Regions from separate parts of the Shewanella sp. SACH genome, predicted to be linked through region 1. Evidence: predicted binding sites of a transcription regulator. Region 1 holds the regulator's gene; each other region holds the start of a gene.
The links. Region 1 encodes sigma-54, which starts transcription at its own class of promoters, with help from an activator protein. Its sites were predicted from a motif close to GTTGGCACGNNNNTNGNNT; they were not measured.
Positions count from the first base shown of each region.

Region 2: a site for sigma-54 is predicted at 4,869-4,887, ahead of flhA (flagellar biosynthesis protein FlhA). Genes of this name have one in related genera too.
Region 3: a site for sigma-54 is predicted at 3,997-4,015, ahead of BM607_RS12720 (flagellar hook-length control protein FliK). Genes of this name have one in related genera too.

Region 1 covers NZ_MPDG02000002.1:255,733-261,979, forward strand. Annotated here, with positions in the region: gene BM607_RS08905 (HPr family phosphocarrier protein) at 1-117, opposite strand, end outside; gene rapZ (RNase adapter RapZ) at 104-958, opposite strand; gene ptsN (PTS IIA-like nitrogen regulatory protein PtsN) at 955-1,398, opposite strand; gene hpf (ribosome hibernation promoting factor) at 1,401-1,688, opposite strand; gene BM607_RS08925 (RNA polymerase factor sigma-54) at 1,717-3,195, opposite strand; gene lptB (LPS export ABC transporter ATP-binding protein) at 3,303-4,034, opposite strand; gene lptA (lipopolysaccharide transport periplasmic protein LptA) at 4,031-4,585, opposite strand; gene lptC (LPS export ABC transporter periplasmic protein LptC) at 4,572-5,132, opposite strand; gene kdsC (3-deoxy-manno-octulosonate-8-phosphatase KdsC) at 5,129-5,680, opposite strand; gene BM607_RS08950 (KpsF/GutQ family sugar-phosphate isomerase) at 5,680-6,247, opposite strand, start outside.
Region 2 covers NZ_MPDG02000002.1:1,093,367-1,099,613, reverse strand. Annotated here, with positions in the region: gene BM607_RS12780 (RNA polymerase sigma factor FliA) at 1-460, opposite strand, end outside; gene BM607_RS12775 (MinD/ParA family protein) at 453-1,334, opposite strand; gene flhF (flagellar biosynthesis protein FlhF) at 1,339-2,721, opposite strand; gene flhA (flagellar biosynthesis protein FlhA) at 2,733-4,832, opposite strand; gene flhB (flagellar biosynthesis protein FlhB) at 5,016-6,146, opposite strand; gene fliR (flagellar biosynthetic protein FliR) at 6,165-6,247, opposite strand, start outside.
Region 3 covers NZ_MPDG02000002.1:1,082,736-1,088,982, forward strand. Annotated here, with positions in the region: partial or broken gene fliF (flagellar basal-body MS-ring/collar protein FliF) at 1-18, shown strand, start outside; gene fliG (flagellar motor switch protein FliG) at 11-1,063, shown strand; gene fliH (flagellar assembly protein FliH) at 1,050-2,066, shown strand; gene fliI (flagellar protein export ATPase FliI) at 2,035-3,372, shown strand; gene fliJ (flagellar export protein FliJ) at 3,402-3,848, shown strand; gene BM607_RS12720 (flagellar hook-length control protein FliK) at 4,107-6,247, shown strand, end outside.

The sequences.
Region 1 (6,247 bases):
TTGTATCAAGGTGATGGTCGCATCAAACTCGGATGCCAGTACCACCAACTTAGTGGCGGCACGGGCATGTAATCCCAGTTTGTTACAGATGGTGATCTGACGTTCAAGCTTTGGCATTATTCAGCTCTCGATGGCGGGCATAAACTTTATGTTTACCGTTACTAAAGCGTTTAGCCAATTGCTCTGCGACGTAAACCGATCTGTGTTGCCCACCCGTGCAGCCAATCGCCACAGTTAAATAACTGCGATTGTTGCGCTCGAGATGTGGCAGCCAAGTTTCCAGTAAATTTTCGATTTGCCAGATGAACTTATTCACGAGTGGTTGACGATTTAAGAACTCAGCCACGGGCTCATCTAAGCCTGTCAATGGACGCAGCGCCAGTTCCCAGTGTGGGTTAGGCAGGAAGCGCACATCGAACATAAAGTCGGCTTCGGTTGGCATACCGTGCTTAAAGCCAAAGGACTCGAAGTTAATCACTAACTCTTTATCGACGCTGCCGAGCAGAATTTGTCTCACTTGATCGCTTAAATCATAGATATTCAAATTTGACGTATCTATGTAGTGATCGACCAGTTTTGACATAGGCTCGAGCAGTTTCCCTTCCAGCTTTATCGCTTCTTGCAAAGAGACTTGGCTCTTCGACAAAGGATGCAAACGGCGGGTCTCGCTGTAACGCTTAAGCAGAATTTTATCGCTGGAATTGAGGAAGAAGCTGGTTAACTCAGTATCAGGAGGCAGGCTCGCGAGTTGCTTCACTAAGACTTTATCCTGCTCAGGCATGTTACGCACGTCGACACTGATGGCGACGAGATCGTTACTGCCTTTGAGTTGCTCAAGCAAAGTGCCGATTAAGGGCAAGGGAAGGTTATCGACACAATAATAGCCGAGATCTTCGAGTACCCTTAGGGCGACAGATTTGCCTGAGCCTGAGCGGCCCGACACTATGACCAGTTTCATCCAGTGATTACCTGATAGAGTTCCGTTTCATCATGCGTCTTGCGTAATTGCTTTAATATTTGCTTGTCGCTCAGCTTTTCGGCCATGCAAGACAAGGTACTTAAGTGCTGCTGACATTGGTCTGCAGGCACCAGTAGTGCAAATAAAATATCAACAGGTTGCTTATCGATAGCATCGAATGCTATCGGCTCTTCACACTTAATGAGTATGGCAATGGGCTGATCTATATCGGCTAGTCGACCATGTGGAATGGCGATGCCGTTACCTATACCTGTGCTCCCCATCTTTTCGCGCGCCACTAGGCTTTCGAATATCTCTTGAGATGAGAGGGTCGGGTACTGGGCAGCGACTAAGTCGCTGATGAGTTCCAGTACCTTTTTCTTGCTGCCCGGAGTGGCGCAGGTAGTGCACTCCGGCCGCAGTATGGTACAAAGTTCCATTATTAGTGTTTTGTTAACTTCTCTTTGTGTTTAATAACCTGACGATCAAGCTTGTCAATCAGGGCGTCTATAGCGGCATACATGTCAGCATGCTCTGAAGTAGCAAAAACTTCACCACCGATAAGATTTATTCTCGCTTCGGCAATCTGTTGCATTTTCTCGACATTGAGCACAACGTGCACATTATTGATCTGTTCGAAATGGCGTTCAAGTTTTGAAAACTTTTCTTCTACATATGCGCGTAACGATTCGGTAATTTCGACATGGTGTCCACTCAGGTTTATTTGCATAGAAACGTCCTCCGATATCCACTGTAGGTTATAAACTTTTACGCTGATTAGAAGGCGGAATGAGCATAGCCTCTCGGTACTTCGCAATGGTTCTGCGGGCTACGTTGATCCCTTGTTCTGCCAGAAGCTGTGCCATCTTACTGTCGCTTAATGGTTTTTTCTGGTTTTCCGCTGCAACCAGTTTCTTAATGAAGGCTCTGATTGCTGTGGATGAGCACTCCCCACCATCGTCAGTACCGACGTGGCTAGAGAAGAAGTATTTTAGTTCAAAAAGTCCCTTAGGGGTATGCATGTATTTCTGTGTCGTCACCCTTGAGATGGTCGACTCATGCATTTCTACCGCTTCGGCAATATCGTTAAGCACCATAGGTTTCATGGCTTCTTCACCGTATTCAAAGAAACCTTGCTGATATTGGACGATACAGTTCGCCACCTTCAACAGGGTATCATTACGGCTCTCTAAACTCTTGATAAACCATTTAGCCTCTTGCAGATGACCACGAATAAATTGGCTATCGGCTTGGCTTTTAGTGCTGCGCGCCATCGAGGCATAATGTTGGTTTACATTGATTTTTGGCATGCAGTCAGGATTCAGCTCAACCACCCAGCGGCCATTTTTCTTCGACACTGACACATCTGGGATGACGTATTCGTCATCGTTGGGCGTAATCAATAAACCTGGGCGGGGATTGAGAGTTTGGATAAGCGCGATGCCGTCTCTTAATTCATCCTCTTTTAATTTAGTCTTACGCATCAACAATCTAAAATCGCGGGCGGCGATCAGATCTAAATGATCTTTGATCAGCATGCGGGCGTTTTCTAGGTTGGGCGTGTCAGCGGCAAAATGCGACAGTTGGATCAACAGGCACTCGCTTAAATCGCGGGCGGCAACACCAATGGGATCAAAATGTTGAATGCGCTTTAGTACGGCTTCGACTTCGTCGAGCTCAACCTCAGAATTGCCCATGGCTTCGAGGATTTCGTCAGTGCTTTGGGTGAGATAGCCTTGATCGTCGATGGCATCAATAATAGCGGTGGCAATGGCTAAATCGGTTTCAGAAAACGGTGTGAGGTTTTTTTGCCATTCTAAGTGTTCATACAAGCCTTCACTGGTCTCACCTTGGAAGGGCATATCATCTTCACGACTGCCGCCGGGGCCAGAATTAGGGGAGGCGGTGAACACTTCATCCCACGTGGTGTCCATGGGCAGTTCGTCGGGCATGGATTCTTTGGTTAAGGACTCTGCCGTGTCTATGGTGGAGCTGTCTTTTTCTGGCGGCAGGGTGCTAGATTCACTGAAATCCGTATCGGATAGCGTTTGGTTTACAGGGTCTTTAGTGGCGTCGAATTGATCCTCTTCCAGCTCGAGAAGGGGATTAGAATCTAAGGCTTGCTGGATCTCTTGCTGCAGTTCTAATGACGACAGTTGCAACAGACGGATGGCCTGTTGTAATTGTGGCGTCATGGTTAACTGTTGACCCAGTTTGAGCTGGAGTGACGCTTTCATGTTACCGCTGATCCCTACGTTATTATTGTTGGATGAGGTCGCTTGTTATCATCTTGAGTGGAGTCCAATGGTGGCATAAATTGCCTGCATTGGCTCCGCTTGATTAACTATAGCCTGAATTGTTCACCTAAGTACACAGCCCTAACTTGCTGATTGTCTAAGATCTCTGCGGGTGTTCCTTCGGCAATCAAGTTTCCGTGACTCACGATATAGGCATGTTCACACACATCTAATGTCTCACGGACATTGTGGTCTGTGATCAACACGCCAAGGCCACGACTTTTGAGCTGTTCGATAATCTTTTTAATGTCGATAACTGAAATCGGATCGACACCAGCAAAGGGTTCATCGAGCAAAATGAACTTAGGATTTGCTGCTAACGCCCGCGCAATTTCGACACGGCGACGTTCACCCCCCGACAATGACATGCCTTGGCTGTCACGGATATGGGTGATGTGGAACTCTTCAAGCAGATGCTCTAGCTCTTCTTCCCTTTGCTCTTTTTTTAATTCTTTGCGCGTTTGCAGCACGGCCATGATGTTGTCATGGACGGTCAGTTTACGGAAGATACTGGCTTCCTGTGGCAAGTAACCTATGCCTTTGCGGGCGCGCAGGTGCATAGGATCTGCGGTTAAATCATCATCGTCGATAAAGATGTGGCCTTTATCGCTTTTAACCAGACCGACGACCATGTAAAAGGTGGTGGTTTTACCCGCGCCGTTCGGGCCGAGTAGGCCAACGACTTGACCGGTTTTGACCGTCAGACTGACGTCTTTAACCACTTGGCGACTCTTGTAACTCTTCGCCAGATTTTGTGCTCTTAGGGTGATTTGGGTCATTTAGAGTCCTGCTTTTTCACAGGTTTATCTGCTGGCGCGTCTGGTTTGGCATCATCTTGATAGCTTTCTGGCTGAATAATCGTGATCACGCGATCGTCGCCACTGCCGGTACTCTCGGCAATCAATTTTTGCTGGATGATGTTGTAGCGGATCAAATTACCCGTCACTTGGCTGCCCGCTTGATCTAACGAGGCTAAACCTTTAAGTGTCAGGGTGCGGCTCGCCATATCGTAACGAATTTCTTTCGCGCTCGCTGAGGCTGGACGGCCATCGTCTAACACTTGGCTGTACGTCGCAGGGTTACCTGTGGCCACTAAAATTTTGCTATTTTCACCTTCGGCAGAAAATGCACGCAGTTGATCTGCATGGATTTTAATCGAACCTTGGGTGACTTCAACCGGACCAAAGAAGATGATCTGGTTGTTCTTGATATCTGCCGTTTGGCTCACAGCCTTGATTTTGACTTCCTGTTTCAGGTCGTCGACTTTAGCAAAGGCGCTCATGCTCATTATTAGCATTAGGCTGGCAAGTAATACGTTATTTTGCTTCATATGTTCCTACTACCTGACTGGTCAATTGCACTTCTTGCGCGTTGAGGTCGGCATAAAGGCCTTGGCCTTGAATATTAAAATCTTTCCCTGTGACGTAAATGGTGCGGTCAGAGGTCATTATCATCGTATTGAGATCGAGTTCCAGATAACTGGTGGACAAGGTCTGGATCGGTTCTTCTGGGCTAATGGCATCAATAATAACATTGTTTTCTAATACAACCTTGCCCGTTTCCTTGTTTAGCTTGCCCTGATCTGCTCTGAGTTGCCATTGTGCTTTACCTTGGTCTGGATAAACAAGATAAACAGGTTGAGTAAAGTAAGTTTGATTCGTTGAATCATAATGTTCCATGTGTTTCGCCGTCACACGGCTATTGACTAGCCCTTGTTCGTTGAACTCAACACTGCGCAGATCTTCAACGATGAAATCTGGGGTATTTTGATCTTTTACTCTGTTATCGGTATCACCGCTGTGTTTGTTCTGCACTTGCCAATAAAGCACTAATGCCGTTCCAAAAAAAGCGATAATCGCGAGTGTCACACGACTCATATACTCATTCCATGGGCCGAAGTGAATTTATTTTGACTGAGTAGCAATAGATCTGTGAGTTCACGCAAGGCACCGTGGCCGCCATTGAGCGTAGTCACAAAGTGGGCGTGCTGACGAACATAGGGATGACCATCGGCTACGCTGACTGCTAAACCGACGACATTCATTACTGGCAGATCGACAATATCATCACCGATATAAGCCACTTCTTCTGGGGTAACACCATAGAGTGCGAGCAATGCTTCATAGGGCTCGAACTTATTGTCTACGCCTTGGTAGATATGAGTTACGCCAAGCGCCGTCATACGGTTTTCAACGATTTTGGATTGACGTCCAGTGATCACCGCAAGATTAAAACCGCTGGTGAGTATCGAGCGCACGCCATAGCCGTCGCGAGTGTGGAAGGCTTTTAGCTCTTCGCCGCTATTGCTTAGGTAAATACGACCATCGGAAAACACCCCGTCGACGTCACAGATCAACAGTTTAATCTTTTGCGCGCGTTGCCACACATCATCACTGATTGGGCCGTAAAATCCTTGCTGTGGCATTAAATGACTCCTGCTTTAACCATGTCTAGCATGTTAAGAGCGCCGATTGGATGGCGGTCTTTATCGATAACAATTAATCCGTTGATGTTTTTTGAGTCCATCACTTGCAGCGCTTGGGCCGCCAACACACCGTCTGTGATGGTCACGCAGTTACGGGTCATCACATCGGCGATGGGCGTAGTACGTAGATTCACTTCGGCATCGATAACGCGGCGTAAATCACCATCGGTGAAGATACCAACCAGCTTGCGCTGATCATCGATAATCGCCGTCATGCCTAAGCCTTTTTTGGAAATTTCGTACAGGGCTTCTGTGATGCAAATATCGTGGTTAACGAGCGGTAAGTCATCACCGCTATGCATGACATCGCAGACTTTTAACAATAACTTACGCCCTAAAGCACCGCCAGGATGGGACATAGCAAAGTCATCACGGGTAAAGCCTTTTGCCTGCAGTAGCGCAATGGCAATGGCATCGCCCATCACTAAGGTCGCGGTAGTGCTTGATGTTGGCGCGAGTCCAAGTGGGCAAGCTTCTTCTGGGACTTCAATACATAAATGTACTTTA
Region 2 (6,247 bases), 840 kb from region 1:
CCTGAGATACGCCTAAGTCTTCTATCCCTATGATTTTTCCGACAGAAACATCGTTAAGAATATGATGGTACTCATCGAGCGTCATATCAAGTTTTTCTGCAATTTCTGTGTCGCGTGCATCACGACCCAGTGCTTGCTCTAACTCATCTATAGCGTGTGCAACCTTGCGGTTGTTACGATGAACGGAACGAGGGACCCAATCGCCGCGGCGAATTTCATCTAACATGGCCCCACGTATGCGTATGCCGGCGAAGGTTTCAAATTTCGCACCCTTGCCACCATCAAACTTGGATGATGCTTCTAATAACCCCATCATCCCAGCTTGGAGTAAATCATCTAACTGCACGGAGGCAGGTAGTCTGGCGAGTAAATGATGCGCAATTCTTTTAACCAACGGAGCATACTGTTCAACGATCGACGATTTATTGTCAAAACAAGTATACGCAGCGGCTTTATTCACTCGTTTTTTCCTCTTGAAAATCTGGTCGTTGTACTAAACGCTCAACGAAAAACTCCAAATGCCCACCAGGTTGCTGCGGTACAGGCCAGCTTAGAATTTTATTTGCCAACCCTTGATACGCAATCGCTGCTGGTGATTTAGGATAAGCTTCAACCACCAATTTTTGTTTACGAACTGATTTACGTAAGTTTTCGTCAAATGGGATTGTTGCAACCAATTCAAGGGCGACATCCAAAAATCTGTCGGTCACTTTACTGAGTTTAGCAAATAATTCCATACCTTCGCGTAAACTACGCACCATATTGGCAACTATTTTAAAACGGAACACGCCATGCTCACGGCTGAGGATTTTTATCAGGGCATAGGCATCGGTAATTGATGTGGGTTCATCACAAACAACGACCAGCACATCCTGCGATGCACGTGAGAAACTGAGCACCATATCTGAAATCCCAGCAGCAGTATCTACGACTAGAATATCAAACTGAGTCCGCATCTCACTAAATGCGCGAATTAACCCTGCATGTTGCGCTGGGCTTAATTCCACCATCCCTTGTGTTCCTGAAGTGGCTGGCACTATGCCAATCCCTTTAGGGCCACGAACGATAATATCGTCAAGCTCTGCATCACCAGAGAGAACATGGGAGAGGTTACGCTCGGCACGAATACCCAGCATGACATCGACGTTTGCTAAGCCAAGGTCAGCATCAAGTACCAAGACACGCTTGCCTTTTTCGGCTAATGCCACAGCAGTATTAATGGAGACGCTGGTTTTACCAACGCCACCTTTACCACCTGTGACCGCGATTACTTTCACTTTTTCGTTATAGGGTTGATTCATCATACGTAAACCACTTGCTTGATCCAGGGTCATAAATCTACTCAAATGCACAGGCCATATTATCTGACCACGCTGTGTCTTGTAATGATTGTTGTTCTGTACTATCTAACGCTGCGAGTGCCTGCTGGGCTAAATCTAAGGTATCCGCAACTTTCATATCTTCAGGAACTCTTTGTCCATCAGTAACATAACTTAATGGTAATCCGTTTTGGATCAACACACTTAATGCCCCTGCTAACGACACAGATTCATCGAGTTTTGTGAGAACGACACCAGATAGGGGAATGCGTTTAAAATGATTGACTGCATCTTGCAGCACACGGCGCTGTCCTGTCGCAGACAGTACCAGATAACTGCGGATAGGTATCCTGCTATTTGCAGTTAAATTATCAAGTTGCTGGTAAAGACGCATATCTCGTTGTCCCATGCCAGCCGTATCTATCAATACTAGCTTGCGATTCCTAAACTGATAGAGAATTTGCTCTAATTCATTCAGATCATGAGCTTGCTTTACTGGGCAGCCCATTATTTTGCCATAAGTTGCTAATTGCTCATAGGCTCCGATACGATAATGATCTGTCGTTATCAAAGCCACATGCTCAGCACCATGATGGGCAGCAAAACGGGCAGCAAGTTTCGCTAATGACGTGGTTTTACCCACACCGGTTGGACCCACTAATGCAACCACTCCGCCCTGTTTAACAATATCATCACCTTGATTATCAAGCATGTTAGCGAGACTTTGAGGTAAAGCTCGAACTAATTCTGCAGGCGTATAGTGTTGGCTCAGCGCCGCTAATTTGTTCGCAACCGCAGGGGAGAATTCAGCCTCAAGTAACTTGGCCTCGAGCATAGCACCGACGGGGTCGATGCGTTTTTTATGTTCTGTCATCAAAGAGGACACTTGGTGTGTCAATAAATTACGCAATGAGGCTAACTCATCACGCATTGCCTCAATATCTGCGCTTTGTTTCTGTGATGTCTGTGGCTTCTTATCAAACGTAGCAGGCGCTTCGCGACGCTCCACTTTTGCCGCAACCGGAGCTTGTAACCCCTTTGCCCATGCGGGTAACGCTGCATCAACTTGCTGATGCGACATCTGTTGATTCAAACGGCTTTGCTGCTTCTCTAACAAGGCTTGTAATGAGTCAGCAGGTGCCGCAGGCTTTGCACGGGTTTCTACTCGTACTGGCTGTTTAGCACCCAAGGACACAAGGTCGTCACTCACGTCCATAAAGGTTGGCGCTGGCGCAGTAGCTGCGGTTTTCGCTTTAGGTTCGTCATAGTCAACGGCGGCGACAATTTCGATGCCCCCATTCACTTTCTTATTTGACATAATGACGGCATCTGAGCCGAGTGTTTCTTTCACTTGGGCCAGTGCGGCGCGCATGTCTTTGGCAAAAAATCGTTTAATCTTCACTTATGCGTCCTCTACTGGCCGACTGCAGATACAATACGTATTTGCTTCTCATCAGGTATTTCTTGATATGAAATGACTCTGAGATTAGGAATAGTATGTTTAACAAAGCGTGACAGCGTCGCGCGTAACATACCTGACGTCAACAATATGGCGGGTTGTCCGACCATTTCTTGCTTCTGAGCCGCATCAGCAAGGGACTGCTGCATGCGTTCTGCAAGACCGGGTTCAATGTTAGGACCATCACCACCGGTTGCTTGCATTGACTGATGCAACATCTGTTCCAACTCTGGCGCCAAAGTTATGACAGGGATTTCTAGCTCTGGGCCTGAAATTTCCTGAACGATCATACGTTTCAACGCGATACGCACTGCAGCGGTCAAGACTTCAGTGTCATTACTCTTAGTGCCGTATTCTAACAAAGTTTGCACTATAGTACGCAAGTCTCTGACTGAAACCCCTTCATTTAATAGGTTCTGCATCACTTTTACGACATGTCCTAACGGCATGACATCAGGAATAAAGCCATCCACCAGCTTAGGCGAGTGTTTCGCAAGCATATCCATCAGTTGTTGCACTTCTTCGTATCCTAACAACTTAGCAGCATTATTGGTCAGCAATTGACTAATATGGGTTGCCACAACCGTAGCTGCATCAACAACGGTATACCCTAATGTTTGTGCATGCTCACGTAATTCAGGGGCAATCCATACCGCTTCCAGACCGAAAGCCGGATCGCGCGTTTCAATACCGTCAAGCTTGCCATAGACTTGGCCGGGATTAATCGCCAATTCACAATCGTGACGTATATCCGCCTCACCAACGACTACGCCCATTAATGAAATACGATAAGCATTAGGCGATAAATCTAGATTGTCACGAATATGCACCGCAGGTACTAAGAAGCCCAACTCTTGCGATAACTTCTTACGGACTCCTTTGATACGGCTTAATAACTCGCCACCTTGGCCCTTATCGACCAGTGGGATCAAGCGATATCCAACCTCAAGCCCAATAGTATCAACATGATGTACATCATCCCAACCCAGTTCTTTAGGCTCTTTATCTTGTCTCTCAATCGGGCCAGATTTGACTTGTTCTAGGGCTTTAATGCGTTTTGATTCATTACGCTTATAGACAAAATAGGCAGCACCCGCAGTAATAAAGGCGAAGCTTAAGAACGCCATATGTGGCATGCCAGGAACAATACCCATGACAAATAACACTCCGGCGGCGATACCCAATGATTTATGACTGTCAAACATCTGACTCATCATCATTTGGCCCATATCGCCCGATTCATTTTGACGGGTTACCATCAAGGCAGCAGCGATTGACAGTAATAAGCCTGGGATCTGCGCCACCAGACCATCACCAATAGTCAGCAAGGTATAAATTTCAACCGCTTCAGAGAAACTTAAGCCATGCTGAACAATACCTATGATGAAACCACCTAAGATGTTGATCACTAAAATCATGATACCCGCAACGGCATCACCTTTTACGAATTTTGAAGCACCATCCATCGCGCCATAAAAATCAGCTTCACGGGTCACTTCGGCGCGACGTATTCTTGCTTGGTCTTGGTTTAAGGTTCCAGCATTTAAATCGGCATCAATTGCCATTTGCTTACCTGGCATAGCGTCCAAGGTAAAGCGGGCGCTCACTTCTGCGATACGACCAGCACCTTTAGTCACCACCGCAAAGTTGATAATAATCAAAATGATAAAAACAACTAAACCAACGGCATAGTTACCGCCAATCACCACAGAACCGAAGGCTTCAATCACCTTACCTGCCGCATCACCACCATTATGGCCTTCGAGTAATACCACACGAGTTGAAGCGACGTTGAGTGCAAGTCGTAGTAATGTCGCCACCAGCAATACAGTTGGAAAAGCGGCGAAATCTAATGGTCTATCAGTATAAATAGCGACTAACAATACGATGAGCGCTAAGGCAATGTTGAATGAGAAAAGTATGTCTAATAGAAATGGAGGGATAGGTAAAACAATCATGGCCAATGCAGCAAGCACAACCATAGGCGTACCAATGCCTTTGAATGAGCTCAGCCGCAGTTGTTTTACTTGACCAAGAGTCGCTTTAACATCCATTCGCTATAACCTAAATTTTGACGTGTAATAAGCGAAAAGCAAAAAACGCGCCAACAAAATAAATCAGACTAATTAAGAAAAATTATATCAGTGACTTATTGATATAAAGAAGAAATAACAGTGGAATATCCATACAAAGTGACATTATCTGACTTTCGCTCACGAGTGTCAGATGCTGCTAACTTAATATTTTAACTCATCAGGGATGGGCTGATTAAGCGGGACAGGAATAGGTTTACGACCACGTCCTTTCTGATATTGACGCAACTGGAAAACATAGGCCAATATCTGTGCTACGGCAGTAAACAATCCTTCGGGGATTTGTTGATCTAACTTAGTCGTATGGTATATCGCCCTCGCAAGCGGTGGTGCTGAGACAATGGCAATATTGTGGTCGCGGGCAATCTCACGAATTTTAAATGCGACGTCATCAACGCCTTTAGCAATGACAAAGGGAGCGGCGGAGCGCTGAACATCGTATTTAATCGCTACTGCAAAATGCTCAGGGTTGACAACGATGACATCGGCATTGGGTACTTCAGCCATCATTCGGCGCTGCGCCAACTCATGCTGCATCTGTCGTACCCGCGATTTCACTTCAGGTTTCCCTTCAGTGTCCTTATATTCATCTTTTACTTCTTGTTTGGTCATCTTAAGTTGCTTGTTATGATTCCAAATTTGAAACGGCACATCGATGACGACAATCAATAAAATAGAGGAGCATAACAGGATAAACATCCACACAAGTAAATCTAATGCGTGGTAAACATTGCCAGGAAGATGGTCGCTAGACAGCAACATAATATCGTTGAAGTAATAACTGAGTAATGAGTATGCTGAAAATGCCACCACAGAAAACTTGGCAATACCCTTCGTCAGCTCGACTAACGCCTGCACACCGAACATACGTTTCAGACCTGCTGCAGGACTCATTTTACTGGCCTTAGGCATCATAGCTTGGGTCGAGAAATTCATTCCGCCAAGGGAAACATTACCAATAAAAGAAACCACCACAATCAATAACATCATTTTTGCCATGGGCCAGGCGATTTCGCTCGCAACAACGCCCCATACATTAAACATTTCTTCGGTATCAAAAATTTGTGCCCTGTCCATGGTAAAAACAGTCTCAAACACCCGAGTTAAACTCGTGGCCAGACTCGGACCTAGCATATAAAAACCACATGCCGCCGAAATTAATACCGCTGCTGTACCGAGTTCTTTCGAACGCGCAATTTGCCCTTTTTCCCGCGCCTGTTGGAGGCGCCTGCCTGTGGGTTCCTCACTACGTTCACCGCTTGATTCTTCAGCCATGGGCGGCTCCTAATGCCGTCATATCAAGCCATCTGCGTTACATTGAAGCGCTAACATATCGCAAAGCAGCACTTGAGCCGCGGCCCACACTTCATCAAAAT
Region 3 (6,247 bases), 830 kb from region 1:
TTACAAGACAATGGCTGAGAATAAAACGAAAGAAGTGGCTGCAGCGGCCCCACCTGCCTTTAACATTAAGGATATTAGCGGTGTCGAAAAGACCGCGATCTTACTCCTCAGTTTGAGTGAGGCTGATGCAGCATCCATTTTAAAACACTTAGAGCCGAAGCAAGTGCAAAAAGTGGGTATGGCGATGGCGGCAATGGATGAGTTTGGTCAAGAAAAAGTCATCGGGGTACATAAGCTGTTTCTCGATGACATTCAAAAGTATTCTTCTATTGGTTTCAACAGCGAAGAGTTCGTTCGTAAAGCCTTAACCGCCGCGCTGGGTGAAGATAAAGCGGGTAATCTGATTGAACAGATTATCATGGGCAGCGGTGCTAAAGGTTTGGATTCGTTGAAATGGATGGATGCACGCCAAGTAGCGACCATTATTCAAAACGAACATCCTCAGATCCAAACGATCGTGTTGTCCTATTTAGAACCCGATCAGGCGGCGGAAATTTTTGGTCAATTCCCTGAAAATACTCGCTTAGACTTGATGATGCGGATTGCGAATCTTGAAGAAGTTCAGCCCGCTGCACTGCAAGAGCTGAACGACATCATGGAGAAACAGTTTGCCGGTCAAGGTGGCGCACAGGCCGCGAAAATGGGTGGCCTAAAAGCGGCTGCCAACATCATGAACTATTTAGATACGGGTATCGAAAGTCAGTTGATGGAAACCATGCGCGAGTCTGACGAAGAAATGGCGCAGCAAATCCAAGACTTGATGTTCGTATTTGAAAACTTAATCGATGTTGATGACCGTGGTATTCAAGCCTTGTTGCGTGAAGTACAGCAAGATGTACTGATGAAGGCGCTTAAAGGCACAGATGATCAGCTGAAAGAAAAAATCTTGGGTAACATGTCAAAACGTGCCGCAGAATTGCTGCGTGACGATCTTGAGGCAATGGGCCCAATCCGTATCAGTGAAGTGGAAGTCGCCCAAAAAGAAATCCTGTCTATTGCCCGTCGCTTAAGCGACAGTGGCGAAATCATGTTAGGCGGCGGTGGTGGCGATGAGTTCCTCTAATCCGAGTGACAATAAACCGTCAAATAAGGTCTTGAGCGACGGAGATATTGAGTTTAGTCACTGGGCACTGCCAGATGTGACTGAAGCCGATGACGATTCTATCTCGAATTTGTTCGGCCATTCGAATCATCAAGCCGCAAAGCCGACGACAGTTGAGAGTGTTTCTCCGCCGACGATGGCCGAGATTGAAGACATTCGCGCCCAAGCTGAAGAAGAAGGGTTTGCCGAAGGTAAACAACAAGGTTACGAGCAAGGGCTAGAAAAAGGTCGCTTAGAAGGCTTAGAGCAAGGCCATACTGAAGGGCTCGCCCAAGGGCATGAGCAAGGATTAGAAACCGGTTTAGCTCAAGCCAAAGTTTTACTTTCGCGGTTTGAAGCCTTATTAACTCAATTTGAAAAGCCATTGCAATTACTCGATGGTGATATTGAGCTCTCCCTACTGAACTTGAGTATGACATTAGCTAAATCAGTCATAGGTCACGAATTAAAAACTCATCCAGAACAAGTGCTTTCGGCATTACGCTTAGGCATAGAGTCGTTACCGATTAAAGAGCAAGCGGTGACTATTCGGCTGCATCCTGACGATGTGATCCTTGTCGAACAACTTTATTCCACCGCCCAACTGACCCGCAGTAAATGGGAGCTTGAAGTCGATCCGACGTTAAGTGCAGGCGATTGTATTCTGAGCAGTCATCGCTCTTTAGTGGATTTAACACTTTCATCGCGTATCGATACTGTGTTTGAGTCATTACGAAATCAACATACGCATTTGAGTGATAAACAGCATCAACTGCAAGAGACGATTGAAGCTGAAGATACTGCCAAACAAGTGGCTGTGGCGCTTGAGTCTGAGCTTGATGATCAAACGGCGGATGACCAAGCTGTCGATACGGTTAACCAAGACACTGAGGACATGCAATCTGCCTCAAACACAGGTGAGCACTTAGATACCCAATCGGATGCCGGAACAGATGCAAAATCGCCAACACCAACTGCTGAATAGGCTGAATCATCATCAGGATAAAGTGCCGCCATTTCGTGCTGTGGCCAGTGGTCAGCTGGTTCGTGTTGTTGGCTTAACCTTAGAGGCGAGCGGTTGCCGCGCGCCTGTGGGCAGCTTATGTTCCATCGAAACCATGGCGGGCGAGTTAATTGCCGAAGTCGTCGGCTTTGATGGTGAACTCCTTTATTTAATGCCTATCGAAGAATTACGTGGGGTATTACCCGGTGCCCGAGTGGTGCCTTTAGGGGAACAAACTGGACTTAATGTCGGCTTGTCCCTGTTAGGACGCGTGCTCGATGGTAACGGCGTGCCTTTAGATGGTTTAGGTGCGTTGCAGACAGATCAACAAGCGCCAAGACATAGCGCTGCCATTAATCCCTTATCCCGCCGTGCTATTACCGAGCCGCTGGACGTTGGCGTGCGCGCCATTAATGCCATGCTGACTGTGGGTAAAGGCCAACGTATGGGCTTGTTTGCTGGTTCTGGTGTGGGTAAGAGTGTGCTCTTAGGCATGATGACCCGCGGTACCACTGCCGACATTATTGTGGTTGGGCTGGTGGGCGAGCGTGGCCGTGAAGTCAAAGAGTTTATTGAAGAGATTCTTGGGGATAAAGGTCGAGCGCGTTCTGTTGTTGTTGCCGCGCCTGCAGATACCTCGCCGCTGATGCGCCTTCGCGCCTGTGAAACCTCGACTCGTATTGCCGAATACTTTCGCGATTTGGGCTATAACGTCTTGTTATTAATGGATAGTTTGACGCGTTATGCCCAAGCGCAGCGGGAAATTGCTTTGGCTGTGGGTGAGCCGCCTGCCACCAAAGGCTATCCGCCTTCAGTGTTTGCCAAGCTGCCGCGTTTAGTTGAGCGCGCCGGCAACGGTGGCCCAGGTCAAGGTTCAATTACGGCATTTTATACAGTGTTGACGGAAGGGGACGATCAACAGGATCCCATTGCCGATGCATCGCGGGCGATTCTTGATGGTCACATAGTCTTGTCACGTTCGCTTGCGGACTCTGGGCACTATCCTGCGATTGATATTGAAGCTTCTATTAGCCGGGTAGCACCTATGGTGATCTCCAATGAACACTTGGAAGCGATGCGCCGCGTGAAACAAACCTATTCCTTGTATCAGCAAAATCGTGATTTGATTTCCATTGGCGCTTATGCCCAAGGCAGCGATCCTCGAATCGATAACGCGATACGATTACAGCCGGCGATGAATGCTTTTTTACGCCAAACCATGCGTGATGCATTCAGTTTTACCGATAGCCAAGTCATGCTCGGGCAACTTGCCGCACAGTGCAAATAATGGCGTCATCGAATTAATCGAGGTCTAGTATGGCTAACGCCGATCCCTTGTTGTTAGTGTTAAAGCTCGCCAATGATGCCGAAGAACAAGCGGCGTTATTGTTAAAGTCGGCGCAGTTAGAGTGTCAAAAACGGCTGAATCAACTCAGTGCACTCAATAACTATCGCTTAGAATACATGAAGCAAATGCAATCCCAGCAAGGCCAAGCCATTAGTGCCAGTCACTATCACCAGTTTCATCGCTTTATTCGTCAGATTGATGATGCTATTACTCAGCAAAATCGCGTTGTGGCCGACGGTGAAAAACAAAAAGAATATCGACAACAGCATTGGTTGGAAAAACAGAAAAAACGTAAGGCAGTGGAATTACTCTTAGCGAGTAAAGAGAAGAAGCGCCAAGTTGTTGAACAAAAACGAGAGCAGAAAATGACCGATGAATTTGCTTCTCAGCAGTTTTATCGCCGTCATCAGCGTTAGTGTAATGGTGCGTTAATTGATCGGTATCTTTGCCATTCACTAACTCGTATGAGTTCAGTTTTCTGTTGCCGCTTATGGTGCAGAACATTTGTTCGACTTCTTTCCCTGAGTTTTATTCTTTTCAATATGCTGCAGTAAAAACTGAAGTTTTGGCATCTTATTTGCTTTGATTTAGTCCATGACCCTGCAACCGCAGTGTTTAATTGACGTTTCTACCTAGCCATTTTCTTTTCTGCTGGGTGATGTTTGGGAGCACTTATGCAACAAATGACCAATATCCTGTTGAGTAAAACAGGCAACTCTGCGGCCAATTCCGCTAAGACATCTCCCCAAGAGTCTAATAATGAAGACTTTTCATCTACACTTGCGTCTGTCTCCGCTAGCTCATTTTCTATTTCCGCGCCTAAAAAGGCTACAGCGAATACTGACGATAAAGTGCAGATCGCCTCTACTGATAAAGTAAATGATAAAGACATATCAACGGATGATGCTGACGTAAATCTCATCTTCGCCCAGATCAGCATGGCAAATGACATGAAGAAAACGGCATCAGATGGAGAGAGTTTGCCGTCTGACTCTTCCCAAGGGGAAAATAATGAGTCTGGTGACCCTTTATTGAAAAGTGATGCATTCAGTACCGTTGAGCTGTCGGGTGTACAAGCTTCAATGAAAGCGATAAACACTGAGCTTCCAGTAGTCGACATCTCAGGCTCAGCGCAAGGTAAGGATGATATTTTAACGTTAAGTGAAGTTAACCTGGCAACTGAGAAAAGTAATAGCAAGTCCTCAAACGGCGATCTATTGAGTCTCCAAAAGGTATTGGACACTGATACTTCCTTTTCCTCAGAACTCAAAAAGTTAACCGAGCAGCTCCAACTAAATGCAGAGGCATCTGGTGAGACTGATATCACTAATAAAGTATCTGCTGACAAAGCATCGGTAGAGATAATGCAAAAAAATACTCTAGTAGCCTCCAGTGGAACATCAGCAGAGATATTACCCAAAGAAAGAGTGCTAGCGATTAAAATATCAGTAGATACATTGCCAATAGAAAGCGACAAACCAGCAGCAGACGTATTACCCGTTGAAGCAATCCAGGGGAAGAAAGTTTTACTTGATGAGGCAGTTGAGGCATTAAAGTCACAGTTATCTACGGATAAAAGCGTTGAATCTCATTCTGCATTTTTAAAGGGACAAGTCATTCCGCCGAACAGTAAAACATCTGAAAATTTGGATTTATCTGAATTTGTAGATACAGCAGAGACCGCGGAAAAGGCATCATCAAAAAATCTAGAAAGCGTGTTATTGAAAGAAGCAGATGTGACTGAACTTAAAGGCGATAAATCATTTTCAACGGACAAATATGCGCATCAAGTTGCGAGTCTAAACGCTGAACAGCGTGGTGCAAGGTTGGATCTTAATTCTGAGGCACTTGCAACCTCAGACGACGTAGATGAATCAATGTTGAAGCCTAATACAGCAAGCCAAACCTTAAAGTCAGAAACGCTAGCGCCATCGACTACTAAGAATGAAATGGCTGTAACATCTATAATCGCTGATGAAAGAGTGGATACATTGGACTTGGCAAGTCCCAAGGTGGCTGATACTTCTAACTTGGCTGAGAACGATGCGGATGACGTTACTGCCGAGAGCAATAAACCAACAGTGCGCAATGCTGAGATTGCAATACCTCAGCAAGTGAGTCGAAATTCCAATGTTGATGTTGATGTTGCGGTTAGTAAAGTAGAAGTTCAGCCTATAGTTACAACACTGGATGCACAAAACATCTTAGGTAACGCAGTTGATCCTAAGGGCAGCATGGTGAGTGATACTGAGGTCAATGCTGATATCTCAAAAGCGGCAATGGATGCGGGGACTTTGCTAAAGGATGCTAAATACAGTGTGACGCTTGATGCTCAAAGAGATGCTAAGCCATTCGTTATGGGTGATGAAGACAAGGGATCAACGACTGACATTAAGTCATTTGCTTCTTTAACTGCATCGACGCCACTACAAGTTAATCGTCAGGAAACAATGCAAGTTCAGCTGTCATTACATAAAGGTGTCGAACAACAGAATCAAATGCAAGAGATGATCCAACGGTTTTCACCCGTAATGAAGCAACAGTTGATCACTATGGTGAGTCAAGGTATTCAACATGCTGAGATTAGGCTTGATCCCCCAGAGCTTGGGCATATGCTGGTAAAAATCCAAGTGCATGGCGATCAAACCCAAGTACAGTTCCATGTCACTCAGACACAAACGCGTGATCTGGTTGAACAAGCTATGCCGAGATTGCGCGAGTTACTGCAAGAGCAAGGGATGCAATTGGCTGATAGTCATGTGTCTCAAGGTGGCCAAGGTGAACGTCGAGAGGGTGGTTTTGGCGATGGTGGCGG